3 regions of the Streptomyces bathyalis genome follow, and region 2 is predicted to be linked to each of the others. Evidence: riboswitches for the same ligand, from Rfam matches in the RefSeq annotation. Region 2 holds a riboswitch; each other region holds the start of a gene.
What was found. Region 2 has a riboswitch for cobalamin ahead of G4Z16_RS24770 (SCO2321 family membrane protein). Riboswitches for the same ligand answer to the same signal wherever they lie in the genome.

Region 1 (9,884 bases), 600 kb from region 2:
CCGCCTCCCAAGGTGTGACGGGAAGCGGGGGAGCGCTGCGCGCCAGCGCGAGCAGCGCCTGCATGTCGCAGCCCTCACGCACGCGGGCGGCGAGCGTCGCCACCGACTCCACTGCCTCGGCTTGCCGTTCGGCCGCCGGCACCAGCCCGAGATGTCTGGACGGCGTGTCCGCGCCGGCGTCGCGCCGCAGCGCACCCATCACCGGCACGCCGGATCCCTCCAGCGCCTCCCGCAGCAGGGCCTCGTGCCGGCTGGACGCGACCTTGTTCAGGACGACGCCCGCCACCCGCAACTCCGGGTCCCACGAGGCGAATCCGTGCACCAGCGCCGCGACGGAGCGCGACTGCGACGAGGCGTCCACCACCAGCACCACGGGTGCCTTGAGCAGCTTCGCCACCTGCGCGGTCGACGCCAGCTCGCCCGATCCCGCCGCACCGTCGTACAGGCCCATCACGCCCTCGACGACGGCGAGTTGGGTCCCGGCGGCGGCGTGCGCGAACAGCGGCGCGATCCGTTCCGGGCCGCACAGATACGCGTCGAGATTCCGCCCGGGACGGCCGGTGGCCAGGGCGTGGTAGCCCGGATCGATGTAATCCGGCCCGGTCTTGTGCGGCGAGACGGTCATGCCCGCCTCGGTGAAGGCGGCCATCATCCCGGTCGCCACCGTCGTCTTGCCGCTGCCGGAGGACGGCGCGGCGACGACGAGACGCGGTGGGTTCACGCAGCGTTCGCTCATGCACTCACCACTCGATGCCCCGCTGGCCCTTCTGGCCTGCGTCCATCGGGTGTTTCACCTTGGACATCTCGGTGACCAGATCGGCCGCGTCGATCAGCTTCCCGGGCGCGTTGCGCCCCGTGATGACCACGTGCTGGGCGCCCGGACGCTCGCTCAGCACGGACACCACCTCGTCCGTGTCGATCCAACCCCAGTGCATCGGGTACGCGAACTCGTCGAGCACGTACAGGCGGTAGGTCTCGGCGGCCAGGTCGCGCTTGACCTGCTCCCAACCCTCGCGCGCCGCCTCCTCGTTGCTCATCTCGCCGTCCCGCTGGATCCAGGACCAGCCCTCGCCCATCTTGTGCCAGTCGACGGTGCCGCCCTCGCCGCTGGCACCGAGTACCCGCAGGGCCCGCTCCTCGCCGACCTTCCACTTGGCCGACTTCACGAACTGGAACACCCCGATCGGCCATCCCTGGTTCCAGGCGCGCAGCGCCATCCCGAACGCGGCTGTCGACTTGCCCTTCCCGGGGCCGGTGTGCACCGCGAGGAGCGGCCGGTTGCGGCGCTGGCGTGTGGTGAGTCCGTCGTCGGGTACGGAGCTCGGCTGTCCCTTCGGCACTATGCGGCCCTCCGAGTCTTCGGCTGGGTGTTCGGGGAATGCGGGGCTGCTGTGGTCGCGGCCGGCGCCGTGGATCCGGCCCGGGTGCCCGTGGCGTGCCGCACGAGGTCGGTGACGGCGTCCGCACGCAGCTCCTCCAACGTCACGGCGCTGCCGCCGAGATCGGCCGCCAGCGCGCCGGCGAGCCCGAGCCGTACGTGCCCGGCTTCGCAGTCGAGGACTACCGACGCCGTGCCGTCGGCCGCCAGCAGGCGCGCCGCGCGCCGCGCGCGCTCCACCGGCTCGGCACCGCCGGTGGCCCGCCCGTCGGTGACGGTGACCACGAGGGGACGGCGGGACGGATCGCGCATGCGCTCCACACGGAGCACCTCGCGAGCCCTCAGCAGTCCCTCCGCCAGGGGCGTACGGCCCCCGGTGGGCAGCGATTCCAGCCGCGCGGCGGCAGCCTCGACGGACGAGGTCGGCGGCAGGGCGACCTCCGCCTCGGACCGGCGGAAGGTGACCATGCCGACCTTGTCCCGCCGCTGGTAGGCGTCCAGCAGCAGTGACAGCACGGCACCCTTGACGGCGCTCATCCGCTGCCGCGCCGTCATCGAACCGGACGCGTCCACGACGAACAGGACGAGATTGCCCTCGCGCCCCTCCCGCACGACCTCGCGCAGATCGTCCCGGCGCAGCAGCAGCCCCCGGCCGTCACGTCCGCGAGCGCGCTGGTGCGGCGCCGCCGCCTGCACCGTGGCCGCCAAGTGCAGGTGTCCCAGCGCGCCCCGTGGTTTCCGCGCGCCCGTGGTGCGGCCGTGCGCGGTGCGGGCACGGGAGCGGTTGCCGGCCACGCCCTCGCCGAGGCCCGGGACGTACAGGGTGCGGGCGCGGAAGGGCTCGGATGCGGGTGCGGCGGGCTGCTGCGGCGCCGCGCTGCCGGTGTTGCCGTCAGCAGCGGACGCCTGGTCGTCCCCGTCGTCCTGCGCTCGGGGGCCGTCCTGGGCGGACGGGGCCGGCGGCGCCGGCTGCTCCTGCGGTTCGTTCGGCGCGGGTTCCTGCTGATCGGGCCGGGCGGACTCGTCACCAGGGCCGCCGTCGGGCTGCTGCGGCGGGTCGCCTCCGCCGTCCGGGCCGCCGTCCGGTCCGTCGGGGCCCTCCGGGTCGTCGTCGCCGTCGTCGGGCGCGGCGTGCTGCTGAAGGGTCTCGTCGAGCTTGTCCTCGTCGAGTCCCGGTGCGTCGAAGGGATTCCGCCTGCGCCGGTGGGGAAGCGCCAGCAGTGCCGCCTGCCGTACGTCGTCCGCTGTCACCTCGGTGCGGCCCGCCCAGGCGGCCAGGGCCGTGGCGGTGCGCGCCATCACAAGGTCCGCGCGCATGCCGTCCACCTCGAACGCGGCGCAGGTCGCCGCGATCTGACGCAGCGGCGCGTCGCCGAGCTGCACCTGCGGCAGCAACTCCCGTGCCGCGGCGATGCGTTCGCGCAGCGCGTCCTCCTCCGCCGACCACCGGGCCGCGAACGCGGCAGGATCGGCGTCGTAGGCGAGGCGCCGGCGCACCACGTCGACGCGCTCGTCGGTCTCCCGCGAGGCGGTCACCTCCACGGTCAGACCGAACCGGTCGAGCAACTGCGGCCGCAGTTCGCCCTCTTCGGGGTTCATCGTGCCGACGAGCAGGAAGCGCGCCGCGTGCCGTACGGACACGCCCTCGCGTTCGACGTACGAGGAGCCCATGGCCGCCGCGTCCAGCAGCAGGTCGACCAGATGGTCGTGCAGCAGATTGACCTCGTCGACGTAGAGCACGCCGCGGTGCGCGTCGGCCAGCAGGCCCGGTTCGAAGGCCTTCACGCCTTCCGACAGGGCCCGTTCGATGTCGAGCGCCCCCACGAGGCGGTCCTCGGAGGCGCCGACGGGCAGCTCCACCAGGTGCGCCGCGCGCGTCAGGCCCTCGCCTCCGAACTCGTGCGGCCCGTCGGGGCAGCCGGGGTCGGGCGCCGCGGGGTCGCAGGAGAAGCGGCAGCCGGGCACGACTTGCTGCGGGGGCAGCAGCGTGGCCAGCGCCCGTACGGCGGTGCTCTTCGCGGTGCCCTTCTCACCCCGTATGAGGACGCCGCCGATCGCGGGATTGACGGAGTTCAGCAGCAGTCCGAGCTGCATGTCCCGCATTCCGACGAGCGCGGTGAACGGGTAGGGGATGCTCATGCCCTCTTCTCTCCTCGGGGCCGGTCTTCGTGCGAGCGGTGCCAACCGCCGTGCGGGCGGCGGGAGCCGGCACTCGCCGCCGGGCCGGTCACTCGCCGTCCACGGGGTCGCCGCGTGCCGGGCCGCCCGCGCGTGCCGAGCCGCCCGCGCGTGCCGAGCCGCTGCGCACGGTCTTCCCGTACGGGGTGGGCCTTCGCGATGCCCGCGTCCCGCGGCCTGCCCGCCAGGTTCTTCGCGGACAGGCCGGTGCCCGTGGTGGACAGAAGCAGAACCCTGTTCATGAGGACCCTCCCGCGAGTTGTGCCTCGGGCGCCCCCGGGGCGACGAAGGGCAGGCCCGGCGGCGGGCCTTCCTCGATCAGGCGCAGCAGCGCGTCCGTGTCGGCGTGTTCCTCGATGAGATCGCCCAGGCGCTCCAGTTGCTCCTCGCGCAGCGCCGCGAAGCTCGTGTCCGGTGCGGGTACGAATCCGGTGCGTCCCGCGTCGGCGGCCACCCGGCGCAGAAGGGCCCGCCGGAAGCCGTCGCTCTCCAGCGACCCGTGCCAGTGCGTGCCCCACACGGCGCCGGACCGGCAGCCGTCCAGGGCCGCCCCGTCCGCATCGCTGAACACGGCCTCGCCGCCGAGCACTTCGGCGACGCCGTGGTGGATCTCGTAGCCCTCGGCGTGCTCACCGAGGGCCCGGCCCGACGGACGGGCGAGCGTCTTCTCGTGCGCGAACCTCACCTGGACCGGCAGCAGCCCCAGCCCTTCGATGGTCCCTGCCCGCGACTCGACCTCGTCCTCGATGCGCTCGCCCAGCATCTGGAAGCCGCCGCAGATGCCGAGGACCGGCAGCCCTTCGGCCGCGCGGCGCCGTACCGCGTCCGCGAGGCCGCGCTGGCGCAGCCACGCCAGCGCCCGCACCGTGCCGCGGGTGCCGGGCAGTACGACCAGGTCGGCGTCGGCGAGTTCCTCGGGACGGTCCGTGAACCGCACGACGACTCCGGGTTCTGCGGCGAGGGCGTCGACGTCGGTGAAGTTCGACATCAGAGGTACCGGCACGACGGCGATCCGCAGCACGTCGCTGCCGTGCGGGGACGCCGACGCCGACTCGCGGACGGTGCTGCGGCGGACCCTCCCCCAGACTCCGTCCGGGGGCACCCCCAGCCCGTCCTCCTCGTCGATGCCGAGTCCGTGGCGGAAGGGCAGCACGCCCAGCACGGGCCGCCCCGTCAGCCCGTGGAGCATCTCCAGGCCCGGCTCCAGCAGCGCCACGTCGCCGCGGAACTTGTTGACCACGTACCCCGCGAGCAGTTCCTGGTCCCGGTCCGCCAGCAGCGCCGTCGTGCCGAAGAAGGAGGCGAAGACGCCCCCGCGGTCGATGTCCCCGACGACCACGACGGGCAGCCCGGCGGCCCTGGCCAGGCCCATGTTGACGATGTCGGTGCGGCGCAGGTTGATCTCCGCGGGGCTGCCGGCGCCCTCGCAGATCACCGCGTCGTGCGTGCGACGCAGCTCGGCGAGGCAGTCGGCGACCGTGCCCAGCAGCCGCTCCTGCTTGCCTGAGTGGTAGCCCCCCGCGCTCATCTCGCCGACCGGCTTGCCGAGCAGCACGACCTGGCTGCTGCTGTCGCTGCCGGGCTTGAGCAGGACCGGATTCATCAGCGCCGTCGGCTCGGTGTTGGCAGCGGCAGCCTGCATCGCCTGCGCACGGCCTATCTCGGCGCCCTCCAGCGTCACGTACGAGTTGAGCGACATGTTCTGCGCCTTGAAGGGCGCGACCTTCAGGCCCTTGCGCGCCAGCCAGCGGCAGATGCCCGCCGTGACGACGCTCTTTCCGGCGTCGGAGGTCGTGCCCGCGACGAGAAGTCCGCCGCCCTGCCCGCCGGAACCCGGCCTTCGCGCATGCCCGCCGTTCTCACCGGCCGTCGTCATCCGTCGCCCCTTTCCGCCCGGCGCTTCCTGCCGAACGCGCCCGCCACCGAGGTCACCAGCAGCGCCAGCGCGCTGACGCGGCGCGAGAGTTGGACGGCTGCCGCTATGTCGTCCGTACGCACTGCACGGCCGGGGGAGTTGAGGACCGGCCGGTGCTCGGTGCGTCCGCCGTAGCTGAGGGTTCCGCCCAGACGCACGCCCAGCGCCCCTGCGAACGAGGCTTCCACCGGGCCCGCGTTGGGGCTGGGATGCGAGCGGGCGTCAGTGCGCCAGGCACGCAGGGCCCCGCGCGGAGACGGCCCGGCGAGCGCGGCGAGCGCGGCCGTCAGGCGTGCGCCCGGCCATCCCGCCGCGTCGTCCAGACGGGCGGCCGCCCAGCCGAAGCGCAGGTGACGCGGCGAGCGGTGACCGAACATCGCGTCCAGGGTGTTGACCGCACGAAATGCCGCCATGCCCGGGGCGCCGGCTGCCGCGCCCCAGACCAGGGCGCCCACGACCGCGTCCGAGGTGTTCTCCGCCACCGACTCCACGACGGCCCGCGCGATGGCGTCCGCGTCCAGCGCCTGGGGGTCGCGGCCGCACAGATGCGGCAACAGCCGCCGCGCGCCCTCGACATCACCCGCCTCCAGCGCGGCGGCCACGGCGAGGGCCTCCCGGCGGAGGCCGGTGCCGCCCAGCACCGTCCAGGTCACTGCGGCGTCGACGAGGGTGGCGCCGCCGGTGCCCGCAAGGGCGCGTGCGGTGCGCGAGAGCGTGGCGACGGCGGTGACGGCTCCGGCGACGGTCAGCGCCGTGTGCAGGGCGCCCGCACCCCGGTGGTCTCGCCACAGGGCGCGCTCGGCAGCGGCTGCGGCCCGGCCGAAAGCGGCCACGGGGTGCCCACGGCGGGGGTCGCCCAGCAGCGCGTCGCCCAGCTGTCCGAGGGCCGCGCCGCGTATGTAGGCGCGATGAGCCCGCACCGTCAGCGTGCCGTCGTCGTGCCTCGGAGGAGCATGCCGGGCCGCGGGCGGCCACGGTGCGGGACGTGACCGCGGCGGACGCGGACGTTCACGCCGTCGCGGAAACCGTCGCGGAAGCCGTCCTGGAGGCTGTCGCCGCAGCCGCCGTGGACGCGGGCGGGGACGTCCGCCGCAGCGGCAGCCGTCGCGGACTCGGGAACGGAAACGGGTGCGGGAGAGGCAGAGTAGCCACGCATGACGGAGTCCTCACTCAGGGTCCTCGCCCTGGTTCGACGTGCCGGCGACGAGAGTCTCCTGGCTCCCGGATCGCTGCGTCCCCCGGCCTTCCAGCCCGTCGAACTGATGGGCCGTGGCCTTCGGTTGGGGGTGCGCTCCCCGGTGACAGTGGCGGGACCGCGCCGGATTCGCACCGGCTTCCTCTCCTGCCGCCGTTGGGCATCGGCAGTCCACCACGTACCAGGAGGGGCGTCAACTCGCCCTTGACCTGCGACGGGAGAGTGTGAGCAGGCACACGGGGACCCCGCCGCGGCACAGGAAAAAGGGGTACGGAGCGCTGCTCCGTACCCCCTCCGGTATCGGCGGCCGCTGTCAACGGCTCGCCGGCGCCCAGTCGTTCAGGGCGCGGTGATGATGTAGATGCCGTAGGCGACGGCGGCCGCGCACAGCGCGAAGCACGCGTACGACCCGGTGCGCGCGAGCACGGACGCGCCACCGCCCTGCGAGCCGCCGGCCTTGCCGGCGGACGCACCCACGATGCCGAGCGTGAACACGCCCACCAGGGCGACCGTGGCCACGAGGCTCACGCCGAATACCTCGCCGAGCGCTGCCCAGTCGATGTCCATAGCGTTTCCCTGTCTGTCCTCCGGGCCGGGATCGCGATCCCGGGAGTCCGGTGAGTGGTCCGGTTGTGACTGCTTGTCGGTTGCCGGGCCGGTGCGGTGCGGAGACCGTGACCGCACCGGCCCGGCAACCTAGCCGAGAGTGGAGGCCGCTCGCCCGCGCTCCGTCTCGGTCTGCGAAGACGAACTCGCCGTGCCGACGCCCTCCGGGGTCCTTGCCGGACCCCCGTTGCCGTCCGCGTTGCTGCGGGCCGACGCCACGGGCGGCGGCGCGACGGTACGCAGCGCCGCCGTGACGACTCCGGCGGGTTCCGGCCCGGAAGTCCCGGGCAGGGCCGCGTCGTTGACGTTCGTGTGGTCGACGGGCTGGCGGCGCGAGAGCAGCCAGATGCCGCCGCTGATGGTGAGCGCGAGCGCCGCGACCGTGCCGACGCCCCAGTCGCCCTGCTGCGCCAGCACCGCGGCGCCCGCGGCGACGAGTGCCGCCGCCGGAAGCGTCAGGCCCCAACCCGCCACCATGCGGGCCGCTGTCGACCAGCGCACGACGCCGCCCTTGCGGCCGACTCCCGAGCCCATGACGGCGCCGGAGCACACGTGCGTCGTGGAGAGCGAGAAGCCGATGTGGGAGGAGGCGAGGATCGTGACCGCGGCCGAGGTCTGCGCCGCGAATCCCTGCGGAGGCTTGATGTCGGTGATGCCCTTGCCCATGGTGCGGATGATCCGCCAGCCGCCCAGATACGTACCGAGGGCGATGGCCAGCCCGGCCGAGACGATCACCCAGGTCGGCGGGTCCGCCTGCGGGGCGATCACGCCGCCGGTGATCAGCGCGAGGGTGATGACACCCATGGTCTTCTGCGCGTCGTTGGTGCCGTGCGCGAGGGAGACCAGCGCGGCGGAGGTGATCTGCCCCGCGCGGTAGCCCTTTGCGGTCTGCTGCTCGTCGGCCTTGCGCGCCGCCCGGTAGGTCAGCCGCGTCGCGAAGAGCGCGGCGAGGCCCGCGACGAGCGGAGCGGCGATGGCCGGGATGAGCACCTTCATCACCACGGTGCCGCCGTTGACGGCACCGATGCCGACGGAGGCCACCGTGGCACCGAGGAGGCCGCCCATCAGCGCGTGGGAGGAACTGGACGGAAGCCCGGCGAGCCAGGTCAGCAGATTCCAGATGATCGCTCCGACCAGCCCGGCGAAGATCACTTCAGGCTGGATACCGGAGCCTTCGTCGATGATTCCCGATGAGATGGTCTTGGCCACCTCGATGGAGAGGAACGCTCCAACGAGGTTGAGGACCGCCGACATCGCCACCGCTGTCTTGGGCTTGAGCGCCCCGGTGGAGATGGTGGTGGCCATGGCGTTGGCCGTGTCGTGGAAGCCGTTCGTAAAGTCGAACACCAAGGCCGTGACGATCACGATCCCGATGAGAAGCGTGATGTGTTCCATTCACCCAGGCACAATCAGCTCGATGGTTGATGTCCAGATGAACGTAGGGAGAACGGGTGAACAGAAGGTGAACTGCGGCGGGCTTCAGGGTGTCACTCCGCGGGGTCTGTTGTGAGCGGCGTCACACATCCGTCCCGCCGGTACCTTCGCTCTCTTCAACGGCTGCGGCACGGCCCGGCGGCGGCGCACGCGAAGAACCGCATCAGAGGAGGAACGAGCCGTGGAATCGGCTGAACTGCTCGGCGCCTGGCGGGAGTTGGTGCACACCGCCCGGCGCACGACCGCCGAAGGACTCGTCGTGGGAACCTCCGGCAACCTCTCCGTGCGAGTGGGGGACACGGTACTCGTGACCCCGAGCGGTCTCTCCTATGAACGTCTCGGCGACGCCGAGTGGTGCGCCGTTGACCTCGAAGGGCGGCGCACCGCCGGGAGCCTGTCACCGACGAGCGAACTCCCCATGCACCTGGCCGTCTACCGGCACACCGGTGCCCGCGCGGTGGTGCACACGCACGCCGTGCACGCCACCGCCGTCTCCACCCTCGTGCGCGAAGTACCAGCCGTTCACTACATCACGGCCGAACTGGGCGGCCCCGTACGCGTCGCGCCGTACGCCACGTTCGGCAGCGACGAACTCGCCGCACACATGCTCACCGCGCTCGACGGCCGCAACGCCTGTCTGCTGCAGAACCACGGCACCGTCGCGTACGGCGAGAACCTCGTCCAGGCGTACGACCGCACCGCCCAGCTGGAGTGGATGTGCCGCGTCTGGCTGGCTGCCTCCTCGGTGCCCGGACGCACGCCCTCCCTGATTCCGGACGACGAACTCGCCCGTGTGGAGGAGAAGTTCAGGGGATACGGGCAGCGGCCCGCCGCGCAGTGAACAGCATGTCCGCGGCACCCGGACGGCGTGCTGGGAGGTACCCGCGGACGGAGCCCGCGGGGAGGGCCCCGGCGGGGAGTTCACCCGGGCGGCAACCGCAGGACTGGTCTCGTGGCCGCTCCGTCACCGACACTGGCGCAATGCGTCTGCGCAACGCGGCCCTTGCCGCCACCTCAGTGACGGTCGCCGGTGTCGCGGCACTGGCCGCCGGACGGTACGCCGCCGACGCGGCGCTGCGGCCCGCGCGTCCCGGTAAGGCGGCGGCGGGCGGGCAGCTTCCCGCGGGGTTCGGCGGACCTCCGCTGACCGTGCACGAGGTCGGCGACGGTCGCGTCTC
Region 2 (9,884 bases):
CGAGGAGCGTGGATAGACGCCGGTGTACGGGCCGGCCAGCCCGACCGAGCCCGCCGGGACCTTCGTACGGGGATCGGACCGGCGCGGCACGTGGTACTCCTCGGGCAGTCCGGTGAGGTAGCCGAATCCTGGCGCGAAGCCGCAGAAGGCGACGCGGAAGGAGGTGGCGGCGTGCAGCCGCCCGACCTCCTCGGGGGCGACGCCCCACATGCCGGCGACATCCGCCAGGTCCGGCCCGTCGTAGCGGATGGTGATCTCCACGGCTGACTCGCTGCCGCGCTCGAGCGGCGGGACCTCCCACTCCCCCACCTCCGCCGCGAGGCGCCGCGGTTCGGCCAGCCCGTCCAGCAGTACGGTGCGGGCGCCCGGCACGATCTCCGTCACGCCGGGCAGCAGCCCGGCGGAGCGGCGGCGCAGCACTTCGGCGTGGAACGCCTCGGCCGCCTCCGCCCCGGGCAGTTCGATCAGCAGACCGTGACGCCCGACGGGGAGGACCACACGCTCGCTCCCGTGCCCGCCCAAGGCCGTGGCCGCGCCGCTCACGCGAACGCCCGTACCGTGATCCCGGCGTCCGTCAGCTCGTCGCGTATCCGGCGGGCCAGGCGGGCGGCGTCCGGGGTGTCGCCGTGCAGGCAGAGGGAGCGGGCGGGCAGACGCAGCGGCCTGCCGTCGACGGCGGCGACGTCCTTCCCTTCGGCGATGGCGATCGAGCGGGCGACGACCTGCTCGGGGTCGGTGAGGACGGCGCCGGGTTCACTGCGGGGCACGAGGGTGCCGTCGGGGCGGTAGCCGCGGTCGGCGAAAGCCTCGTCGATCACGGGAAGGCCGACGGCCGCGGCGGCGCTGTGCAGTTCGGATCCGGGCAGCCCCAGCACGGGCAGAGGCGCGCCTGCCATCCGTATGCCCTCGACGACGGCGGCGGCCTGCTCGGTGTCGCGCACGCAGCGGTTGTAGAGCGCGCCGTGCGGCTTGACGTAGGCGACGGCGGCGCCCGCGGCCCGGGCGAAGATCTCCAGGGCACCGATCTGATAGGCGACCTCGGCGGCCAGTTCGGCGGCCGGCACGTCCATGTTGCGGCGGCCGAATCCGGCCAGGTCGCGGTAGGAGACCTGGGCCCCGATCCGCACCCCCTCGGCCGCGGCCCGCTCGCAGACGCGGCGCATGGTGAGGGGATCGCCGGCATGGAAGCCGCAGGCGATGTTGGCGCTGGTGACCGAGTTCAGCAGGGCGTCGTCGTCGGTGAGTTCCCACCGGCCGAAGCCCTCTCCCAGGTCGGCGTTGAGGTCGATCATCGAAGCCAACCTAGAGGATTGTTGAACAATACGGCAAGGGGGTTGTTGTCCCGCACGGCTTTGTAGGTTTCACTGGGGCGGACCACCTGCCCTGAAGAAAGATCACCATGACCGCCGATACCGACTCCGGCCTGGAGCTGTCCGAACTCGCCGCTGACCGCGCCCTGTTGGGCCGCACCAGCACGGCCGAGCGGGTCGCCGGCATCCTGCGTGAACGTATCGCACAGGGTTTCTTCCTACCCGGGGTCCGGCTCTCCGAAGAGCGCATCGGGAACGCCCTGGGCGTCTCTCGCAACACCTTGCGGGAGGCGTTCCGGCTGCTCACGCACGAGAGACTGCTGGTCCACCGGCTCAACAAGGGCGCGTTCGTACGCGTCCTCTCGGCGGCGGACATCGCGGACATCTACCGCGTACGGAACCTCGTCGAGTGCGCCGCCGTGCGCGGGCTGGAAGACCCGCCGTACCCGCTGGAGCAGGTCGCCGGCGCGGTGGCGGACGGAGAGCGCGCCGCCGAGCGGAACGAGTGGAACGACTGCGGCACCGCCAACATCCACTTCCACCAGGCCCTCGCGGGACTCGCGGGCAGCGAGCGAACCGACGACCTGATGCGCGGCGTGCTGGCGGAGCTGCGGCTGGCGTTCCACGTCATGGACGACCCGCGCCGCTTCTACGAGCCCTACCTCTCCCGCAACCGCGAGATCCTCACCACCCTCGAGGACGGGGACGCCGAGGGCGCGGAACGAATGCTCGGCTTCTACCTGGAGGACTCGCGGCGCCAGGTCATCGAGGCCTATCCGGAGCAGCGCGGCTGAGACGACGCCCGGCCGGCCTTCAGCGGCGGACCCGGCTCGTGACCTGCGGCCCGTGACCCTCACGGGGAATTTTGCAGCGACCACCCTGGCCGATCGTTGAACAACTCTCCACGCACTGCTCCGGTGTCCGCCCGCACCAGGTGTAGGGGCTGCCCTGCTGCCCGGCCGCGGGGACGGGCCCAACGCCCCGATGCCCCGCGCCGGTTCCCGGCCGCCCGGGCATCCGCCCGGGGAAGACCGCCGGAGGGCGAGGCTAGAGTGAGAGGCGTACATCGCCTCCGATCGAGGGAAGCCGGTGAGAATCCGGCGCTGACCCGCAACCGTGAGCGACGCCCGTACGAGGTGAACTGCCGCTGGAGAGCGGCCCCTTGGGGGCGTCGTGAGCCGGAGCACCCGGCCGGAAGCAAGGCTCGCGGAGCCGTGTCCGCCGCCATGGGCGGAGGCAGGCTCCAACCGTCGAGGTTTACGGAGCTGAGCCGGGTGTGCCGCCCGACGGTACGCGTGCAGCGCACGCATGCCACCGTACGGGCGGGGCGGCCGCGCGGAGCTGCGGACCGCTCACCGAAAGGCACCCCCCATGTTCCTGCGCCGGAGCATCACAGCCGTCACAGCGGCCACTGCCATCTGCGCCGTCACCGCACCCGTGGCGTCGGCCGCCGGCTCCGCCCCCCGGGCGTCCGGTACTTCGCTCGCCGGCCCCGCCAACCCAGCTGCCGCGCCCGGCACTTCGATATCGGTCACATCGAGGTCCGCCGCTTCCGATGCCGCCGCGAGCGGGAAGAAGACGCCGAAGGCGCTCTACGGCAAGGCCGACCCCAAGTACGACGGCGTGTGGAGACAGTCGATGGCCCTCCTCGCGCTGGACGCCGCCGGAGCCGAACCGGCCCGCGCGGCAGTGGACTGGCTCACCTCGCAGCAGTGCGACGACGGCTCCTTCACCGCGTACCGCGCCGAACCCGGCGCCGCATGCGACGAGAAGACCCCGGGCGACACCAACGCCACGGGCGCCGCGGTGCAGGCGCTCGCCGCGGTCGGCAGCCAGGACGCAACGGTGCGCAAGGCCCTCGCCTGGCTGCGTTCCGTGCAGAACAAGGACGGCGGCTGGAGCTACAACCCGGGCGGTCCCAGCGACGCGAACTCGGTGTCCGTCGTCGTCGGCGCCCTCTCCGCCGCAGGCAAGGCGCCGGAGAAGGTAACGAAGGACGGCAAGTCGCCGTACGACGCGCTCACTTCGCTCCAGCTCGGCTGCGATGCCAAGGCAGCCGAGCGCGGCGCCTTCGCGTACCAGCCCGACAAGGACGGGAAGTTGGCCGCCAACGACGACGCGACGGCCGCGGCCGTCCTCGCAGGGACCGGCTCCGGACTGCTGCCCGAGCGGAAGCCGGACCGCCCGGTCGAGCCGCTGAAGTGCGGCAAGGGCGACGGCGGCAAGCCCCTCGCACGCGACGAGGCCGCCGACGCCGGTGCCGCCCACCTCACGTCCGTGCTGGAGAAGAACGGTGACCATCTGCTCGCGGTGACGCCCGGCGCCAAGGGCACACCCGACTACGCCAACACGGCCGACGCCGTCATCGCACTCGCCGCGGCAGGCCACCGCGCCGAGGCGCGCAAACCGCTCAACTGGCTGGCGGAAAAGCTCGATTCATGGGACAAGGCCGAGAGCGACCCCGCCGCGGTCGCCGGCGTCATGCTCGCCGTGCACGCGACCGGCGGCGACGCATCGACGCTCAAGGGCACGAAGCTCCTGGACCGCCTCGTCGCAACCGGCCCGGAACCCGCCCGCATGCCCGACGAGAAGGCCACCGGCGGGATGACGAAGAAGGAAGGCGGCGGCAGTGACGTGCTGCGCTGGTCCCTGCTGGGTGCTGGGCTGGCCGCGGGCGTCGGCGTCGGCTTCCTGATCAGCGCTCGCAGAAAGCGGCAGGGACTGTGACCGCCGGCGGGGCATCGAGTCCGGCGAACAGGCCGGGCCCGCCTGGCCGTTGGGGCGCGGTGCGCGGTGCGGCGGTGATCGGACTCGCGCTGCTCCCGGCCACCGTGCAGGTACCGGCGAGCGCCGCCGACGTTCAGGCGACGAAGGCAACGACGACCGCGGCGGCGCCCGCCGCGGTGACCGCGCGCACGTCGGGATCGGGCAGCTACCGGTACTGGGCGTTCTGGGAGCGGAAGGGCAAGGACGGCAACGCCGCCTGGTCGTACGCCACCCAGGGCCCGTCCGTTCTGCGCCCTGAGGACGGCGCCGTGCTCGGTTTCCGCTTCGCGCTCAGCGAGGACTCCAAGGACGCGGAAAAGCCGCGCGGCGAGGCGGAGTTCGCCGCCGTCTGCGGCGGCACCGAAGCCGAGAGGGGCCGCAAGCGGATCGCGCTCGCCATCGACTTCGGCACCCCGGCCCACGCACCTCGCGGCGAGAGCCCACCGCGGCGGCGCACCACCTGTGCGCAGGTCGACGAGGACGCCACGGCTGCCGACGCCCTCGCGGATGTCGCGAAGCCGCTGCGCTACAACTCCGATGCGCTCCTGTGCGCCATCGACGGCTACCCGGAACGCGGTTGCGGCGAGCAGATCGAGAGCGGAGACGACGACAAGGGCACGGGGCAGGACGACACGCCTGAGGACAACGGGGCAGGCGCGGAGGACGACGCAGGCGACGACTCCAGCAACGGCTTCGGTTCGGCGACGGGCGTCGCCGCGGGCCTCGCCGCCGTCGCCGCGCTCTCCTTCGCGACCGTCCGCCGTTCGCGGCGCCGCGGGTGACCGGGTGGGACGCGGTGAGGCGATGAGGGAACGGCTGCGCGCACCCGAGGCCGGCCGTGGCCTCGACCTGCATCCGGGCGGCTGGTGGCTGTGGGCGCTGGGCATGGCGACCGCCGCGTCCCGCACGACGAATCCGCTGCTGCTGATGCTGCTGTGCGCCGTGGCCGGTTATGTCGTCGCCGCACGCCGCACGAACGCTCCCTGGGCCCGTTCGTACGGCGTGTTCCTGAAGCTGGGGCTCGTGGTGCTCGTCATCCGGCTCTTCTTCGCCTTCTTCCTCGGCTCGCCCATCCCCGGGAGCCACGTCCTCGTCACGCTGCCCGAAGTGCCGCTGCCGGACTGGGCGAGGGGTGTGCGCGTCGGGGGCCGGGTCACCGCGGAGGGGCTGGTGTTCGCGCTGTACGACGGGCTGAAGCTGGCGACCCTGCTCGTCTGCGTGGGCGCCGCCAACGCACTCGCCAATCCCGCCCGACTGCTCAAGTCCCTTCCCGGAGCGCTCTACGAGGCGGGCGTCGCCGTCGTCGTCGCGATGACGTTCGCGCCCAACCTGGTGGCGGACGTACGGCGGCTGCGTGCCGCACGCCGTTTGCGCGGGCGCGCGGACAAGGGGGTCCGCGCGCTGCTCCAGGTCGGACTGCCCGTGCTGGAAGGCGCGTTGGAGCGTTCGGTGGCGCTGGCCGCCGCGATGGACGCACGCGGCTACGGGCGCAGCGCCCAAGTGCCGCCCGCCGTACGCCGGACGACGACCCTGCTCACGCTCGGCGGGCTGCTCGGCGTGTGCGCCGGTACGTACGCGCTGCTGTCGGCCCAGGGCGCGGTGTACGGCCTGCCGGTGCTGCTCGGCGGTGTGCTGCTGGCGCTGGCCGGGCTGCGGCTGGGCGGGCGGCGCAGCATCCGCAGCCGCTACCGTCCCGAACTGTGGGGTGTCCGGGCCTGGTTGACGGCCGCCTCGGGTGCGGCGGCCGGCGCCGTCATGGTGGCGGCCGGCGGCGCGTTCCCGGAGGCACTGCACCCGCCGGCGGTGCCGCTGACGGCACCGGAGCTTCCACTGTGGCCCGCGGCCGGGCTGCTGGCCGCCCTGCTGCCCGCGTTCGTCGCGCCCGCCCCCGTGCAGGACCCCGCCCCGCTCCCGTCCGCAGTCGCGTCGTCGCCCGTACACGAGGAGCCCGCCCGGTGATCCGCTTCGAGCATGTGTCCGTCCACTACGACAGCGAGGCAACCGCCCGGGCCGGCGAAGCGCCCCCGCCCGCCCTGCGGGAGGTGGACCTGGAGATCCCCGAGGGCGAACTGTGCCTGCTGGTGGGCCCGTCCGGCGTCGGCAAGTCCACGCTGCTGGGCACCGTCTCCGGGCTCGTGCCCCACTTCACCGGCGGCACCCTGCACGGCCGGGTCACCGTCGCCGGACGCGACACGCGCACGCACAAGCCACGTGAAATGGCCGACCTCGTCGGCACCGTCGGCCAGGACCCGCTCGCGCACTTCGTCACCGACACCGTCGAGGACGAACTCGCCTACGGGATGGAGTCGTTGGGGCTGCCCCCGGCCACAATGCGGCGCCGCGTCGAGGAGACCCTCGACCTCCTCGGCCTCAACGAGCTGCGCGAGCGCCCCATCACCACCCTCTCCGGTGGCCAGCAGCAGCGCGTGGCCATCGGCTCGGTACTCACCCCGCATCCGCGCGTACTGGTCCTGGACGAACCGACCTCGGCGCTCGACCCTGCCGCCGCCGAGGAGGTTCTCGCGGTACTGCAGCGCCTCGTCCACGACTTGGGTACGACGGTGCTGATGGCCGAGCACCGGCTGGAGCGCGTCGTCCACTACGCAGACCAGGTGCTGCTGCTGCCGGAGCCCGGCGCCCGCGCCCTGCTGGGCGATCCCGCCGAGCAGATGGGCGTCTCGCCCGTCCGGCCGCCCGTCGTCGCGCTGGGTCGGCTCGCCGGATGGTCGCCGCTGCCGCTGTCCGTGCGGGACGCGCGCCGCATGGCGGGGCCGCTGCGCGAACGGCTCACCGGCCGGCCGGGCGGCGCCCCCGACCGGGAGGGCACCGACCTCGCGGGCGCGCACACTCCCGCCCCGAGGGGTGGCCGCGAACTCCCCGACGCAGCAGGCCCGTTGGCCCGGCTCCGGGCGGCCATGAGGACCCGGCCACGTCGGCCCGGACACGGTGCGGCGGACACGGGCCCCGGCGCGGCCCCGGCGGCGGAGCTCTCGGGCCTCACCCTCCGCCGCGGCCACGTCACCGCGCTGCGCGGCGTGGATCTGACCCTCCGTCCGGGGCAGACCGTCGCGCTCATGGGACGCAACGGAGCGGGCAAGTCCACTCTGCTGGGCACGCTCATGGGAGTTCACACGCCGACCAGCGGATCGGTGACGGTCGGCGGGCCCGAGCGCCTTGCCCCGGCCGAAACACATCCCCGGCGGCTGCTGCGGCACGCGGGCCTCGTACCGCAGGAACCGCGGGACCTGCTGTACGCCGACACCGTCGCCGCCGAGTGCGCGGCAGCGGACGAGGACGCCGCGGCCGAAGCGGGCACCTGCCGCGGCCTGGTCGCCGCGCTGCTGCCGGACGTGGCCGGGGAGACGCACCCGCGGGACCTGTCGGAGGGCCAGCGGCTCGCGCTCGCCCTCGCCGTGATCCTCACCGCACGGCCGCAGTTGATCCTGCTGGACGAACCCACACGCGGCCTGGACTACGCGGCCAAGTCCCGGCTCGTCGGCATCCTTCGCGCGCTGGCCGGCGAGGGGCACGCGATCGTATTGGCAACGCACGACGTCGAGTTGGCGGCGGAGGTCGCGCACCGCGTCGTGATACTCGCGCAGGGCGAAGTCGTCGCGGACGGCCCCACCCGCGAAGTCGTCACCTCCTCCCCGGCGTTCGCACCGCAGGTCGCCAAAGTGCTGGCACCGGAGCGGTGGCTCACCGTCTCCCAGGTCCGTGCGGCACTCGACTCCCCCGAAGGGGTCAAGGAGTGAACCCCCCAACCGCATCCCGCACCGCGCCCCGCCCCGCATCGCGCACGTCGCCCCGCGCCCACGGCCGCGCTCCGCGCGCCCTCCGCCTCGGCCCGCGCTCGGTGGCCGCGCTCGTGCTCACCAGCGCCACCGGCGTCGCCGCCTTCGGCTGGCCCCTGCTCGCCGACTCCGCATCCGGGCTGGCGCATTCGCGGGACGCTCCATGGCTCTTCGCGGCGCTGCTGCCGCTGCTGCTGGCGGTCGTCGTCGCGACGATCGCCGACACCGGCATGGACGCCAAGGCCGTCGCGATGCTCGGCGTGCTGGCGGCGGCCGGTGCGGCGCTGCGGCCCCTGGGAGCGGGAACGGCGGGCCTGGAGCCGATGTTCTTCCTGATCGTCCTGTCGGGACGGGTCCTCGGGCCCGGCTTCGGCTTCGTGCTGGGTGCGCTGTCGATGTTCGCCGGTGCGCTGCTCACGGGCGGAGCCGGGCCGTGGATGCCGTTCCAGATGCTCACGATGGGCTGGGTCGCCATGGGCGCGGGGCTTCTGCCGGGCGCCGAACGTCTGCGCGGCAGGCCGGAGTTGCTGATGCTCGCGCTGTACGGCGCGGTCTCGGCGGTGCTGTACGGGCTGGTGATGAACCTCCAGGGCTGGCCCTACATCGCCGGTCTCGGCTCGGGCATCTCCTTCGTGCCGGGCGACCCGCTGCCCGAGAACCTGGCACGCTTCCTCACCTACGTCCTGGCCACGTCACTCGGCTGGGACCTGCCGCGCGCCACGCTGACCGTGGTCCTCGTCCTCACCCTCGGCAGCACGGTCCTGCGTGCCCTGCGCCGCGCCACCCGCCGCGCGGCCTTCGACGCCCCGGCGGACTTCGTACCGCCGGGCCACCCCCGGGAACCGGCTCACGGGCACTCGGAAGCGGTGCGGCAGGATGGGACGCATGAGCATCGTGAAGATCAACGTGCTGCAGGTCCCGGCTGAGCAACGGGAGATCCTCGAGAAGCGCTTCGCGTCCCGCGCGGGTGCCGTGGAGGGATCGGACGGCTTCGAGTGGTTCGAACTCCTCCGCCCCGTCGAGGGCACCGACAACTACCTGGTCTACACGCGGTGGCGCGACGAGGAGTCGTTCCGGGCCTGGATGGAGGGCCCGATGAAGTCGGCCCACCAGGGCGGCGGCGACCGGCCCAAGCCCGTCTCCGAGAGCTCCTCGGTCTGGTCCTTCGAGGTCGTCCAGCAGGCAGGCCCGAAGACCGGCTGAACCGCACGGCACCGCACGGGCGAACCGCTCCCTCGGGGGCCCTGCCCCCAAGCGGACGGGCCGCACGCCCGCAACGCCACCCGAATGACGCCAACTGGCCACGTCCGGGGGATGTCTGACGCGCCGCCGCTCCCGCACGAGCGAACATCCACGCATGTCGGACATGACTCGCAATGTGAAGGCGGCCAGGGAGTGCTCGGTATGCGTCACGCTGATGGGCCTCGTGGAGAAGGCGGCCAGGGAGTACGACCGGAGCGCGGAGACCGATGCGCGGGTACGGCTGCGCAGGCACGCCCTGGCGGCACACGGACAGGAACTGCCGCTCCCGTGGTGAGCCCTGCGCCGTGCCCGTTCCCGTGCGAGGTGTGCCGGCGCAAGCGACGGCAGTGAGCGGCTGAAGCAGCCCCTCCGGCACATCCCCGCCTGCCTTCCGCCACCTCCGGCCACTTCCCGCCGGATCCTCCCGGCCCGCTCTCCCGCCGGCCCCGACGGGCCTACGATCTCCGGGAATCTGAGGGGGCGTGGCGATGGACCGGGACATCCCAGCGTGGAGGACGGCTGCTTCGCGGCCGGTGAGATGGGGTGCGAGACCGGTGACACCGACCTCTACCGTGGCTCGAGCCTGGAGGGAGGTCTCGCATACACCCCGGAGTCCCTGCGCCGGATCTTCTCGGGCCTGACGGAGGTCGAGCTGCGCCGCATGCGGGACGAGCCACCGGAGTCCCCGTACTTCGGCGAATCCTTCCTGTGGACGGCCCTGTTCCGCCGCGAGCCCTGACCGCGCGAGCCATGACTCGCGATTCCTGACCGC
Region 3 (9,884 bases), 3.4 Mb from region 2:
CGCCATCACGCCGATACGGGTCGTCATCGGACTGTGCCTTTTCGTCCCGTTCGTCGCGCTTCTGTGGGTCAGCTCCTACGCCCGCACCGAACCCACCTTCATCGGGATGCCGTTCTTCTACTGGTACCAGATGCTGTGGGTGCTTGTTTCCGCGGTGCTGACGTCGGTCGCGTACAAGCTCGTCAAGCGTGACAAGGCGCAGCGGCGCGCCCGCGGAGAGGACGGTGCCCGATGAACGGGGTCAACGGAGTCGCACTGGCCGTATTCATCTTCTTCTTCGTCCTCGTCACCGCGATGGGCTTCCTGGCCGCGCGCTGGCGGAAGGCGGAGAACGCCGACAGCCTCGACGAATGGGGCCTGGGCGGGCGCAGCTTCGGCACCTGGATCACATGGTTCCTGCTCGGCGGTGACCTCTACACGGCGTACACCTTCGTGGCGGTGCCGGCGGCCATCTACGCGGCGGGCGCCGCGGGCTTCTTCGCCGTCCCGTACACGATCCTCGTCTACCCGCTCATCTTCACCTTCCTGCCGCGGCTGTGGTCGGTCTCGCACCGCCACGGATACGTGACGACCTCTGACTTCGTGCGCGGCCGCTTCGGTTCCAAGTCGCTGGCGCTCGCCGTCGCCGTGACCGGCATCCTGGCAACGATGCCGTACATCGCGCTGCAGCTGGTCGGCATCCAGTCGGTGCTGGACGTCATGGGCATCGGCGGCGGCGAGTCGACGCACTGGTTCGTGAAGGACCTGCCACTGCTGATCGCGTTCGCGGTGCTGGCGGCCTACACCTACTCGTCGGGACTGCGGGCGCCGGCGCTGATCGCGTTCGTCAAGGACACGCTGATCTACATCGTCATCGCGGTGGCGATCATCTACATCCCGATCAGGCTGGGCGGCTTCGACGACATCTTCGCCAAGGCCGGAGACGCTCTCTCGCAGACCAACCCGACCACCGGGAAGCCGAAGGGCGAGCTGACGCCCAGCTCGGCCAACCAGTGGGCGTTCGCGACGCTGGCGCTCGGATCCGCACTCGCGCTGTTCATGTATCCGCACTCGGTCACCGCGACGCTCTCCAGCCGCAGCCGCAACGTGATCCGCCGGAACACCACGATCCTGCCCCTGTACTCGCTGATGCTGGGCTTGCTCGCGCTGCTGGGCTTCATGGCGATCGCGGCGGGCATCAAGGTCAAGAACGGGCAGCTGGCGATCCCGCAGCTCTTCGAGAACATGTTCCCGTCCTGGTTCGCGGGCGTCGCCTTCGCCGCGATCGGCATCGGCGCGCTCGTACCGGCAGCCATCATGTCCATCGCGGCCGCGAACCTGTTCACGAGGAACATCTACAAGGACTTCCTCCGGCCGAACGCCACACCCGCGGAGGAGACCAAGGTCTCCAAGATCACCTCGCTGCTGGTGAAGGTCGGCGCGCTGATCTTCGTGCTCGGCATGGACAAGACGGTGGCGATCAACTTCCAGCTGCTGGGCGGCATCTGGATCCTCCAGACGTTCCCGGCACTCGTCGGCGGCCTCTTCACCCGCTGGTTCCACCGGTGGGCGCTGCTGGCGGGCTGGGCCGTGGGCATGCTCTACGGCACGCTCACGGCGTACGGCGTCCCGTCGCCGACGCTGCCGTCGCAGAAGCACTTCGGCGGGCCCAACGACATCATCCCGGGCATCGGGGAGATGGGGTACATCGGCCTGACGGCCTTCGTGCTCAACGTGGTCGTCGCCGTGGCGCTCACCTTCGTGCTGCGGGCCGTGAAGGCCCCGGACGGCGTCGACGAGACGCGGCCTTCGGACTACACGGCGGACGCCGGCGACCCGGGCGTCAAGGAGGAACTGCCCGCGCCGACAGCCGCAGGCTGATCGCACTCACCACCACGGATACCGCCCGCGCCCCACTGACAGCTCGATTGTCAGTGGGGCGCGGCATGCTCGTTCCATGGACATCACCATCAGACCCGCGCGGGACGACGAGCTGGAGGATGTGGGCGAGCTCACCGCGCGTGCGTACCTCGGGGACGGGCTGCTGACGTTCGGCGCGGAGGACCCGTATCTGGCCGAACTGCGTGCGGCGCGGCGCCGCGCGCGGCACACGGAACTGCTCGTCGCCGTCGACACCGCCACGGACTCGATGCTCGGCGCTGTCGCCTTCGTCGGGGACGGCGGGGAGTACGCGGACCTGGCAGGCCCCGGCGAGGGCGAGTTCAGGATGCTGGCCGTGAAACCCGAGGGGCGCGGGCGCGGGGCGGGCGAGGCCCTGGTGCGGGCGTGTGTGGACCGGGCGCGTGCACGGGAATTGATACGGCTCGTGCTGTGCAGCACCGAGGAGATGTCGGCGGCGCACCGGCTGTACGGACGACTGGGGTTCGTCCGCACACCGGAGCGGGACTGGGAGCCATATCCGGGCCTGTTTCTGCGCGCGTTCGCCCTGGAACTGTGATCTTCCACTCCCCCGACACAACATGTGGGGGCGAGTGGCGCATCCCGCTACTAGATGTATGCTCGTGCTCGCTGCCGCGCAGGGGAATCCGGTGCGAATCCGGAACTGTCCCGCAACGGTGTGCGATGTGCTGCTCTGCTCTGCCCGGAACCCTTCCGGCATGAGCTGCGATGAGCCGTCGTCGCGAGTCCGAGTGCCTGCCGGCCGTGTCGACTGACGTCCGGGTCCCGAGGGTTGGGCCGGTGGACGCCGCGAGGACCGCCGCGTTGCCGACGCGGCATGCCCTTTGTGCGCCCGCCTGTGCGCTCCCCCGGTGCCCCGGTAGCTGATCTGAGCGAGGGAGAGCACATCCCGTGACCATCGCACCCGCACCAGAAGCCGCGGCGGGAGCCGCACGCGCCTCCGCTGCCGCGCCGGCGCCCCCGGCCGACGACGGCGCTCTGCTGCGCACCCTCACCGAGCTGACCGCCGACCTGCCGGGCACCGGGGCCGAGCGCGTCGCCGCCGCGGTGCTGCGCGGCCGCCGAAAGGGCGCCGGCGAAGCCGAGTTGCGGGCGCTCGCCGCAGAGGAGGCCGCCGGGCTCATCGGCGAGGAGCCCGCGTACTCGCAGCTCGCGGCGCGGCTGCTCACGCTCGCGATCCGCGACGAGGCCCGTGGGCAGGGCGCGGAGTTCTTCTCGTCCTCCGTCGCGACGGGGCACCGCGAGGGCCTCATCGCCGACCGCACGGCCGAGTTCGTGCGGGCGCACGCGGAGCGTCTGGACGCGCTGGTCGAGGACGCGGTCGCGGGCGGGGCGGACGACCGCTTCGGCTACTTCGGTCTGCGCACGGTCCATTCGCGGTATCTGCTGCGCCATCCCACGAGCCGGCAGGTGATCGAGACGCCGCAGCACTTCCTTCTGCGTGTCGCCTGCGGGCTGGCCGCGGACGAGACAGAGCAGTCGGCCGTGGAGGTGGCGGAGCTCTACGCCCTGACGAGTTCGCTCGCGTATCTGCCCTCCTCCCCCACGCTCTTCAACTCCGGTACGCGGCACGCCCAGATGTCGTCCTGCTATCTGCTGGACTCGCCGAAGGACGAGCTGGACTCGATCTACGAGCGCTACCAGCAGGTGGCGCGGCTCTCGAAGCACGCGGGCGGCATCGGTCTGTCCTACTCCCGTATCCGTGCCCGCGGTTCGCTGATCCGCGGCACCAACGGGCACTCCGGCGGCATCGTGCCGTTCCTGCGCACCCTGGACTCCTCCGTCGCCGCCGTGAACCAGGGCGGCCGGCGCAAGGGAGCCGCGTGCGTCTATCTGGAGACGTGGCACGCGGACATCGAAGAGTTCCTGGAGCTTCGGGACAACACGGGTGAGGAGGCCCGGCGCACGCACAACCTCAACGTCGCGCACTGGATTCCGGACGAGTTCATGCGCCGCGTGGAGGCCGACGCCGGCTGGTCGCTCTTCTCACCCGCCGACGTACCGCGGCTCACCGATGTGTGGGGCGAGGAGTTCGACGCCGCCTACCGCGAGGCCGAGGCCGCCGGACTCGCGGTGCGGCAGGTGCCCGCCCGCCAGCTGTACGCGCGCATGATGCGCACCCTCGCGCAGACGGGGAACGGCTGGATGACGTTCAAGGACACCTCCAACCGCACCGCCAACCAGACCGCAGGGCCGGGCCGCATCGTGCACTCCTCGAACCTGTGCACCGAGATCCTGGAGGTCACCGACGACGGCGAGACGGCGGTCTGCAACCTGGGATCCGTCAACCTCGCGGCCCACGTGGGCGAGTCGGGCGAGATGGACTGGGAGCGGCTGGACTCCACCGTCCGCACCGCCGTGACGTTCCTCGACCGCGTCGTGGACATCAACTTCTACCCGACGCAGCAGGCCGAGCGCTCCAACTCCCGCTGGCGGCCGGTCGGTCTGGGTCTGATGGGGCTCCAGGACGTCCTCTTCCGCATGCGGCTTCCCTTCGACTCCGGGGCTGCACGTGAGCTGTCCACGCGGATCTCCGAACGGATCATGCTCGCCGCGTACGAGACCAGCGCCGACCTCGCGGAGCGGCACGGCCCGCTGCCGGCCTGGGAGGAGACCCGTACGGCGCGCGGAGTGCTGCACCCCGACCACTTTCCGCAGGCCGAACAGGCCTGGCCGGAGCGCTGGTCGGCGCTGCGCGCCCGCATCTCCCGCACCGGGATGCGCAACGCCCTGCTCCTCGCCGTGGCACCGACCGCGACCATCGCCGCCATCGCCGGTGTGTACGAGTGCATCGAGCCGCAGGTCTCCAACCTCTTCAAGCGGGAGACGCTCAGCGGCGAGTTCCTGCAGGTGAACGCCTATCTGGTCGCGGAGTTGAAGCGGCTGGGGCTGTGGGACGAGCGCACCCGGGAGGAACTGCGCGAGAGCAGCGGCTCGGTGCAGGACATCCAGCGGATCCCCGAGGAGGTCCGCCGGCTCTTCCGCACCGCGTGGGAGCTGCCGCAACGCTCGCTGATCGACATGGCTGCCGCCCGTACGCCGTACCTCGACCAGAGCCAGTCGCTCAACCTCTTCATGGCGGCACCGACGATCGGCAAGCTCAGCTCGATGTACGCCCACGCCTGGAAGAGCGGCATCAAGACCACGTACTACCTGCGTTCGCGCCCGGCGACGCGGATCGCCCGCGCCGCGGGCGGCACAGGCACGAACCCGGCGGCAGCCCCTGCCGTCCCCGATCAGCGGGATGCGAGTCCGGCGGACGAAGCCGCCGTCTGCTCCCTGGAGAACCCCGAGTCCTGCGAGGCGTGCCAGTGACAACCAACCCTCAGAACAACCACGGCCGCCCCGCGGGGAATCTGCTCGACCCGGGCTTCGAGCTGACGCTGCGCCCGATGCGCTACCCCGGCTTCTACGACCGCTATCGCGACGCCATCAAGAACACCTGGACCGTGGAGGAGGTCGACCTCCACTCCGACGTCTCCGACCTCGCCAAGCTCACGCCCGGCGAGCAGCACATGATCAGCCGCCTCGTCGCGTTCTTCGCCACGGGTGACTCGATCGTGGCGAACAATCTCGTGCTCTCCCTCTACAAGCACATCAACTCCCCCGAGGCACGCCTGTATCTCTCGCGTCAGCTCTTCGAGGAGGCAGTGCACGTCCAGTTCTATCTGACGCTGCTGGACACATATCTGCCGGACGTCGACGAGCGCGCGGAGGCCTTCGCGGCCGTCGAGAACATCCCGTCCATCCGGGAGAAGGCTCAGTTCTGCTTCCGCTGGATGGCGGCGCTCGAGGAGGGCGAGGGCGCGGAGCGGATCGATCGGCTGGAGAGCCGTGCGGACAGGCGGCGCTTCCTGCTGAACCTGATCTGCTTCGCGGCCTGCATCGAGGGGCTCTTCTTCTACGGGGCGTTCGCCTACGTCTACTGGTTCCGCTCGCGTGGACTGCTGCACGGGCTGGCGACGGGCACCAACTGGGTCTTCCGTGACGAGTCGATGCACATGTCCTTCGCCTTCGACGTCGTGGACACCGTGCGCGAGGAGGAGCCCGAACTCTTCGACGCCGAGCTGGAGAAGGAGGTGACGGAGATGCTGGAGGAGGCGGTGGAGGCGGAGCTGCAGTTCGCCCGCGACCTGTGCGGCGAGGGCCTGCCGGGGATGAACACCGAGTCGATGGAGCAGTATCTGCGGGCCGTCGCCGACCAGCGGCTCGTGCGGCTGGGCTTCCCGGCGCGCTACGGGGCCCGCAACCCCTTCTCCTTCATGGAGCTGCAGAACGTGCAGGAGCTGACCAACTTCTTCGAGCGGCGAGCCTCGGCCTACCAGGTGGCCGTCGAGGGGTCGGTCGCCTTCGACGACGACTTCTGACGGGCGGCCACCTCTGAGTCAGTCGCGGCACGACCTCCGAGCCAGTCGCGGCATGGGCAAGGGGGCCGCGCTTCCGGCGCGGCCCCCTCATTCGCAATTCCTGTTCCCGCCGAGCCAGTTCGCTCAGCCCTTGCCACCCTTCAGGCAGCCCCCGCAGTTGTGGAACGTGACGTCCCAGTGGTTGGTCTCGTCGAAGTAGATGTTCCCCGACCCGGACTCCCACTTGTTTCCACCGATGGAGGTGAAGGTGTTCTTGACGTAGTTGGTCAGGCAGCTCGTCATGTGGAAGTCGAGCTTGTAGCCGTTCCAGTGGCTGTACGTGCCGTCCGCGTGGCCGGTCTCGGTGCCGCCCGTGACGGTCAGGTCGCACTTGCTGGCGTTCTTGAGGGTGATGGCCCCGTCGATCGTCGCCGAGTTGACCTGCTCCAGCGAGGTGCAGTTCGGCCGGTTGCGGTCCGAGCAGCCGCCGCTCGACGTGATGCTGATGCCGGCCCCGTTGAGCTTGCTCGCCGCGGCGGAGTGGCTCATCTTCGCGAGCGGGCTCGCTTCCTTGGGCTCGGCGGTCGTTGCCTCCGCCACGTACGCGGTGGAGAAGATCGCGAGTGCCATCGCCGAAGCGCCGACGGCTGCCCGCAGGGCGATCTTTCTGTTCATGGGGGGTTGGTTTCCTTCCTGGAATGGATCAGGGCTGGCGTTGGGAGAGCGAGTCGTGCGAGTGAGATCCGTGTACGTGGGGTTCGTGCACGTCAGGAGCTGACCCCGCAGTTGGGGGCGTCCCAGTACTTGCTGGAGCGGTGGTCCACGTGAGTGTGGTCGTCATGCCCCGGGTAGCCCGGCCCGAGGATGCCGTGGAAGCCGCGGTTGCGTGCCTCCTTGGCGAGCGTGCAGAGCGAGTGAGGTCCGGAGCCGAGGTCTGCCGCGTCACCGAAGAGGTGACGGCTCGAAGGGGCCCCGCCCACCTGGTCGTTGCAGGCCTTGGACCGGAATCCGCTGGTGACCCTGATCGACTCGTCACCGAGCGCGTGCCGCATGGCCTCCAGCTTCCACATGGTTCGCAGCGCGTTGGACTTGGCCTCGGCGGCGCTGACGGCACCGCCGCTCCAGTCGGAGTTGCAGTTGTTCAGCTCGCCGAAGGCGAAGTGGACGGGCGAGCAGTCGTCGTCCTGCAGCTCGTAGATCTTGTTGTACGTGGCCGCGTCGGCCTTGCCGCTTGCGCTCAGCCCGTAGGCCTGCTGGAAGCGGGTCACGGCGGCCTTCGTGGCGGGACCGAACTGGCCGTCGACAGCGATGACTTCACCGCTCGCCGGATAGCCGGACACCCGGACCTGCAGTTGCTTGACGTCGTCCCCGGAAGCGCCTTCTGCGAGATCGCGGTTCCAGGTGAAACAGCCGTCCGCGGCGCGCGCCGGTCCCGCGGTCGCGACGGCGGACGTGCCCACCAGAACAGCTGCCGCGACCATGACAAGTGTCAGCACGGCTCTGACCATACGTCGGGGCATGGTGCCTCCATGGATGTGGGGAGTGACCACAGAGCTTGTCGTGACAAAGGGAACGCGTCAACAACTGCCAGGAAATGCCAATGGACAAGGCCACTGAATGACGGTCACCCCGGCGACCCCGCTGCGAACCGCCGGTGCCACGAGCCCGCCGCGCAGCACGACCGCCGCCCGGCACCATCGGCACCGGGCGGCGGTCGTACGGCGAGGAGCGGGAGATCCCGCTCCGCGTCAGTCGTTGGGCACGGTCTCGTACCGCGGCGTGCCCTCGGCCATCTGCCGCAGGGCGTCCTTGCGTTCACGCTTCGAGAGCCGGTCGATGTAGAGGTACCCGTAAAGGTGATCCGTCTCGTGCTGAAGGCAGCGGGCGAAGTAGCCGGTGCCCTCCACCGCAATGGGCTTGCCCTCGGCGTCCTGGCCGCGCACGACCGCGTAGTCGGGGCGCGCGAGGGCCTCGTAGGCGCCGGGAACCGACAGGCAGCCCTCGTTGGAGTCGTCCAGATTGCGGCTGCCGGCGGGGAGTTCGTCCAGCACCGGGTTGCAGACGGCACCGACGTGCCGCACACCCTCGTCGTCCACGCAGTCGTAGACGAAGACCTTCAGGTCGACGCCGATCTGGTTCGCCGCGAGGCCGACGCCCTCGGCCGCCCGCTGGCTCGCGAACATGTCGTCGATGAGGGAGGCCAGTTCGTCGTCGAAGGAGGTGACGTCCTTGCACTCCTTGTGCAGCACCGGGTTCCCGACGACGGTGATCGGGCGCGCCGTTCCGCGCTCACGATGGGCGTTCTCGCGGGCCTCGCAGTCCCTGGTGTCGTCCACGAAGCCGGAACCTGCCGTGGCAGCTGCCCCCACCACAGACTCCCCGCTGATCTCCTGCTGCTGTCGCGCCATCCCGCCGCTTGCCTTCCTCGCCACGTGAACCGTCGCCTCACAGCGTAGCCGGATGCACGGCGCGGCCGTTCCGGGAGCGGGGTATGCCCGGACCTCACCGGAAAAGGCCGGTCAGCAGACCTCTTCGAGATCGCGCCACTCGCGGCTGTCAGGACTGTCCGAGACCCAGCTGTCCAGGAGTCCCCGTACGAGGCCCTCCGGCGCGGCCAGCCCGCACTCGCGCTCGGGGACCCACAGGTCGCCCGGCCCCCCGGGCGTCATGTGACCGAGCGGGCCCGGATGCCCCGGCGAGCTGTGGTCGTGCGGGTCGACGTGCGTGGAACCGTCACCCTCGTCGGCGGGCATGCTGCTCTCCGAGCACGTGCGGCACAGCAGCCGCACCGAGGACGACCAGTCCTCCGCCGCGAAGCCGGCGTCCGCGGCCAGCCGCTCCAGCGCGTCACGGTCGGCCTCGGTGGCCGCCTGCAGCAGAACCACCCATGTGGGTACGGGCGAGGGCGCCCAGAGCTCGATCTCGTCGAAGACCGGGAAGGAAGGCCCGCTCCTCGTGGTGCGTTCGCCGTGCGGCACGCCGTCGTGGAGCACCACCTCGCCCCAGCGCCGCCCGGAGGACGGCAGTGGAATGCTCTGGATCTCGACGCGCGCCGGGTCGATCCGGCGTCCCCACACGACCTCGGCCTCGCCCTCCGGCGAGAGCCGGACGGCCGCGCTGCCCAGCTGCATGCCGGACGGTTCGGCGACCGACGCGGTCTGGGACTGCCCGGGCACGCGCAGCCCGTACGCCTGCCAGGCCCGGCGGGCCAGCGGCCAGTCCTGCAGCGCCGTGGCGGCGATGCCCACGTTCCACCAGTCGGGAGCGCCCGTCTGGCGCTCCAGGAGCGCGACGGCGCGCAGCCCCGCGGTGCGGGCCTGCTCCCAGTCATGCCGGAACTTGTGCAGCAACGCGAGATTGAACCAGGACTCGGACAGCCACGGCTCGAGGTCGGCGGCCTGTGTGAGCAGCGCGTCCGCGTCCTCGTAGCGACCGTCGCCGATGAGCGTGAAAGCACGGTCCGTCGCCTGCCGCCACGAGGCGGAGGGACGATGCCTCACCCTGCCGAAGATCCTCACGATGTTCCCGCCTGATTCCCGCCTGTCGACCGGCTGCTGCTCGCACTCGCTCCTGCTCACGGCGCTGTTCGTCCGACTGCCCCGTGCCCGCTGTGAGCACGGCCTGCGCCCTCCCCGGAGT

Region 1: linked by a shared signal. The riboswitch ahead of G4Z16_RS27335 (hypothetical protein) and the one ahead of G4Z16_RS24770 (SCO2321 family membrane protein) in region 2 are both predicted to bind cobalamin.
Region 3: linked by a shared signal. The riboswitch ahead of G4Z16_RS09975 (ribonucleoside-diphosphate reductase subunit alpha) and the one ahead of G4Z16_RS24770 (SCO2321 family membrane protein) in region 2 are both predicted to bind cobalamin.

The regions. Positions count from the first base shown of each region.
Region 1 covers NZ_CP048882.1:6,308,434-6,318,317, forward strand. The annotation lists gene G4Z16_RS27305 (cobyrinic acid a,c-diamide synthase CobB) at 1-736, opposite strand, end outside; gene cobO (cob(I)yrinic acid a,c-diamide adenosyltransferase) at 741-1,340, opposite strand; gene G4Z16_RS27315 (putative cobaltochelatase) at 1,340-3,517, opposite strand; gene G4Z16_RS27320 (hypothetical protein) at 3,514-3,798, opposite strand; gene G4Z16_RS27325 (cobyric acid synthase) at 3,795-5,432, opposite strand; gene G4Z16_RS27330 (cobalamin biosynthesis protein) at 5,429-6,391, opposite strand; gene G4Z16_RS27335 (hypothetical protein) at 6,394-6,627, opposite strand; cobalamin riboswitch at 6,680-6,810, opposite strand; gene G4Z16_RS27340 (hypothetical protein) at 7,006-7,233, opposite strand; gene G4Z16_RS27345 (inorganic phosphate transporter) at 7,363-8,667, opposite strand; gene G4Z16_RS27350 (class II aldolase/adducin family protein) at 8,888-9,547, shown strand; gene G4Z16_RS27355 (alpha/beta hydrolase) at 9,688-9,884, shown strand, end outside.
Region 2 covers NZ_CP048882.1:5,709,410-5,719,293, reverse strand. The annotation lists gene G4Z16_RS24785 (5-oxoprolinase subunit B family protein) at 1-543, opposite strand, end outside; gene G4Z16_RS24780 (LamB/YcsF family protein) at 540-1,292, opposite strand; gene G4Z16_RS24775 (GntR family transcriptional regulator) at 1,400-2,104, shown strand; cobalamin riboswitch at 2,344-2,473, shown strand; gene G4Z16_RS24770 (SCO2321 family membrane protein) at 2,682-4,037, shown strand; gene G4Z16_RS24765 (SCO2322 family protein) at 4,112-4,858, shown strand; gene G4Z16_RS24760 (energy-coupling factor transporter transmembrane component T) at 4,881-6,035, shown strand; gene G4Z16_RS24755 (ABC transporter ATP-binding protein) at 6,032-7,831, shown strand; gene G4Z16_RS24750 (ECF transporter S component) at 7,933-8,796, shown strand; gene G4Z16_RS24745 (antibiotic biosynthesis monooxygenase family protein) at 8,756-9,073, shown strand; gene G4Z16_RS24740 (hypothetical protein) at 9,228-9,407, shown strand; partial or broken gene G4Z16_RS24735 (SAM-dependent methyltransferase) at 9,633-9,851, shown strand.
Region 3 covers NZ_CP048882.1:2,342,300-2,352,183, forward strand. The annotation lists gene G4Z16_RS09960 (DUF3311 domain-containing protein) at 1-235, shown strand, start outside; gene mctP (monocarboxylate uptake permease MctP) at 232-1,860, shown strand; gene G4Z16_RS09970 (GNAT family N-acetyltransferase) at 1,937-2,437, shown strand; cobalamin riboswitch at 2,489-2,611, shown strand; gene G4Z16_RS09975 (ribonucleoside-diphosphate reductase subunit alpha) at 2,791-5,214, shown strand; gene G4Z16_RS09980 (ribonucleotide-diphosphate reductase subunit beta) at 5,292-6,266, shown strand; gene G4Z16_RS09985 (hypothetical protein) at 6,390-6,920, opposite strand; gene G4Z16_RS09990 (D-Ala-D-Ala carboxypeptidase family metallohydrolase) at 7,013-7,765, opposite strand; gene def (peptide deformylase) at 7,994-8,653, opposite strand; gene G4Z16_RS10000 (hypothetical protein) at 8,765-9,763, opposite strand.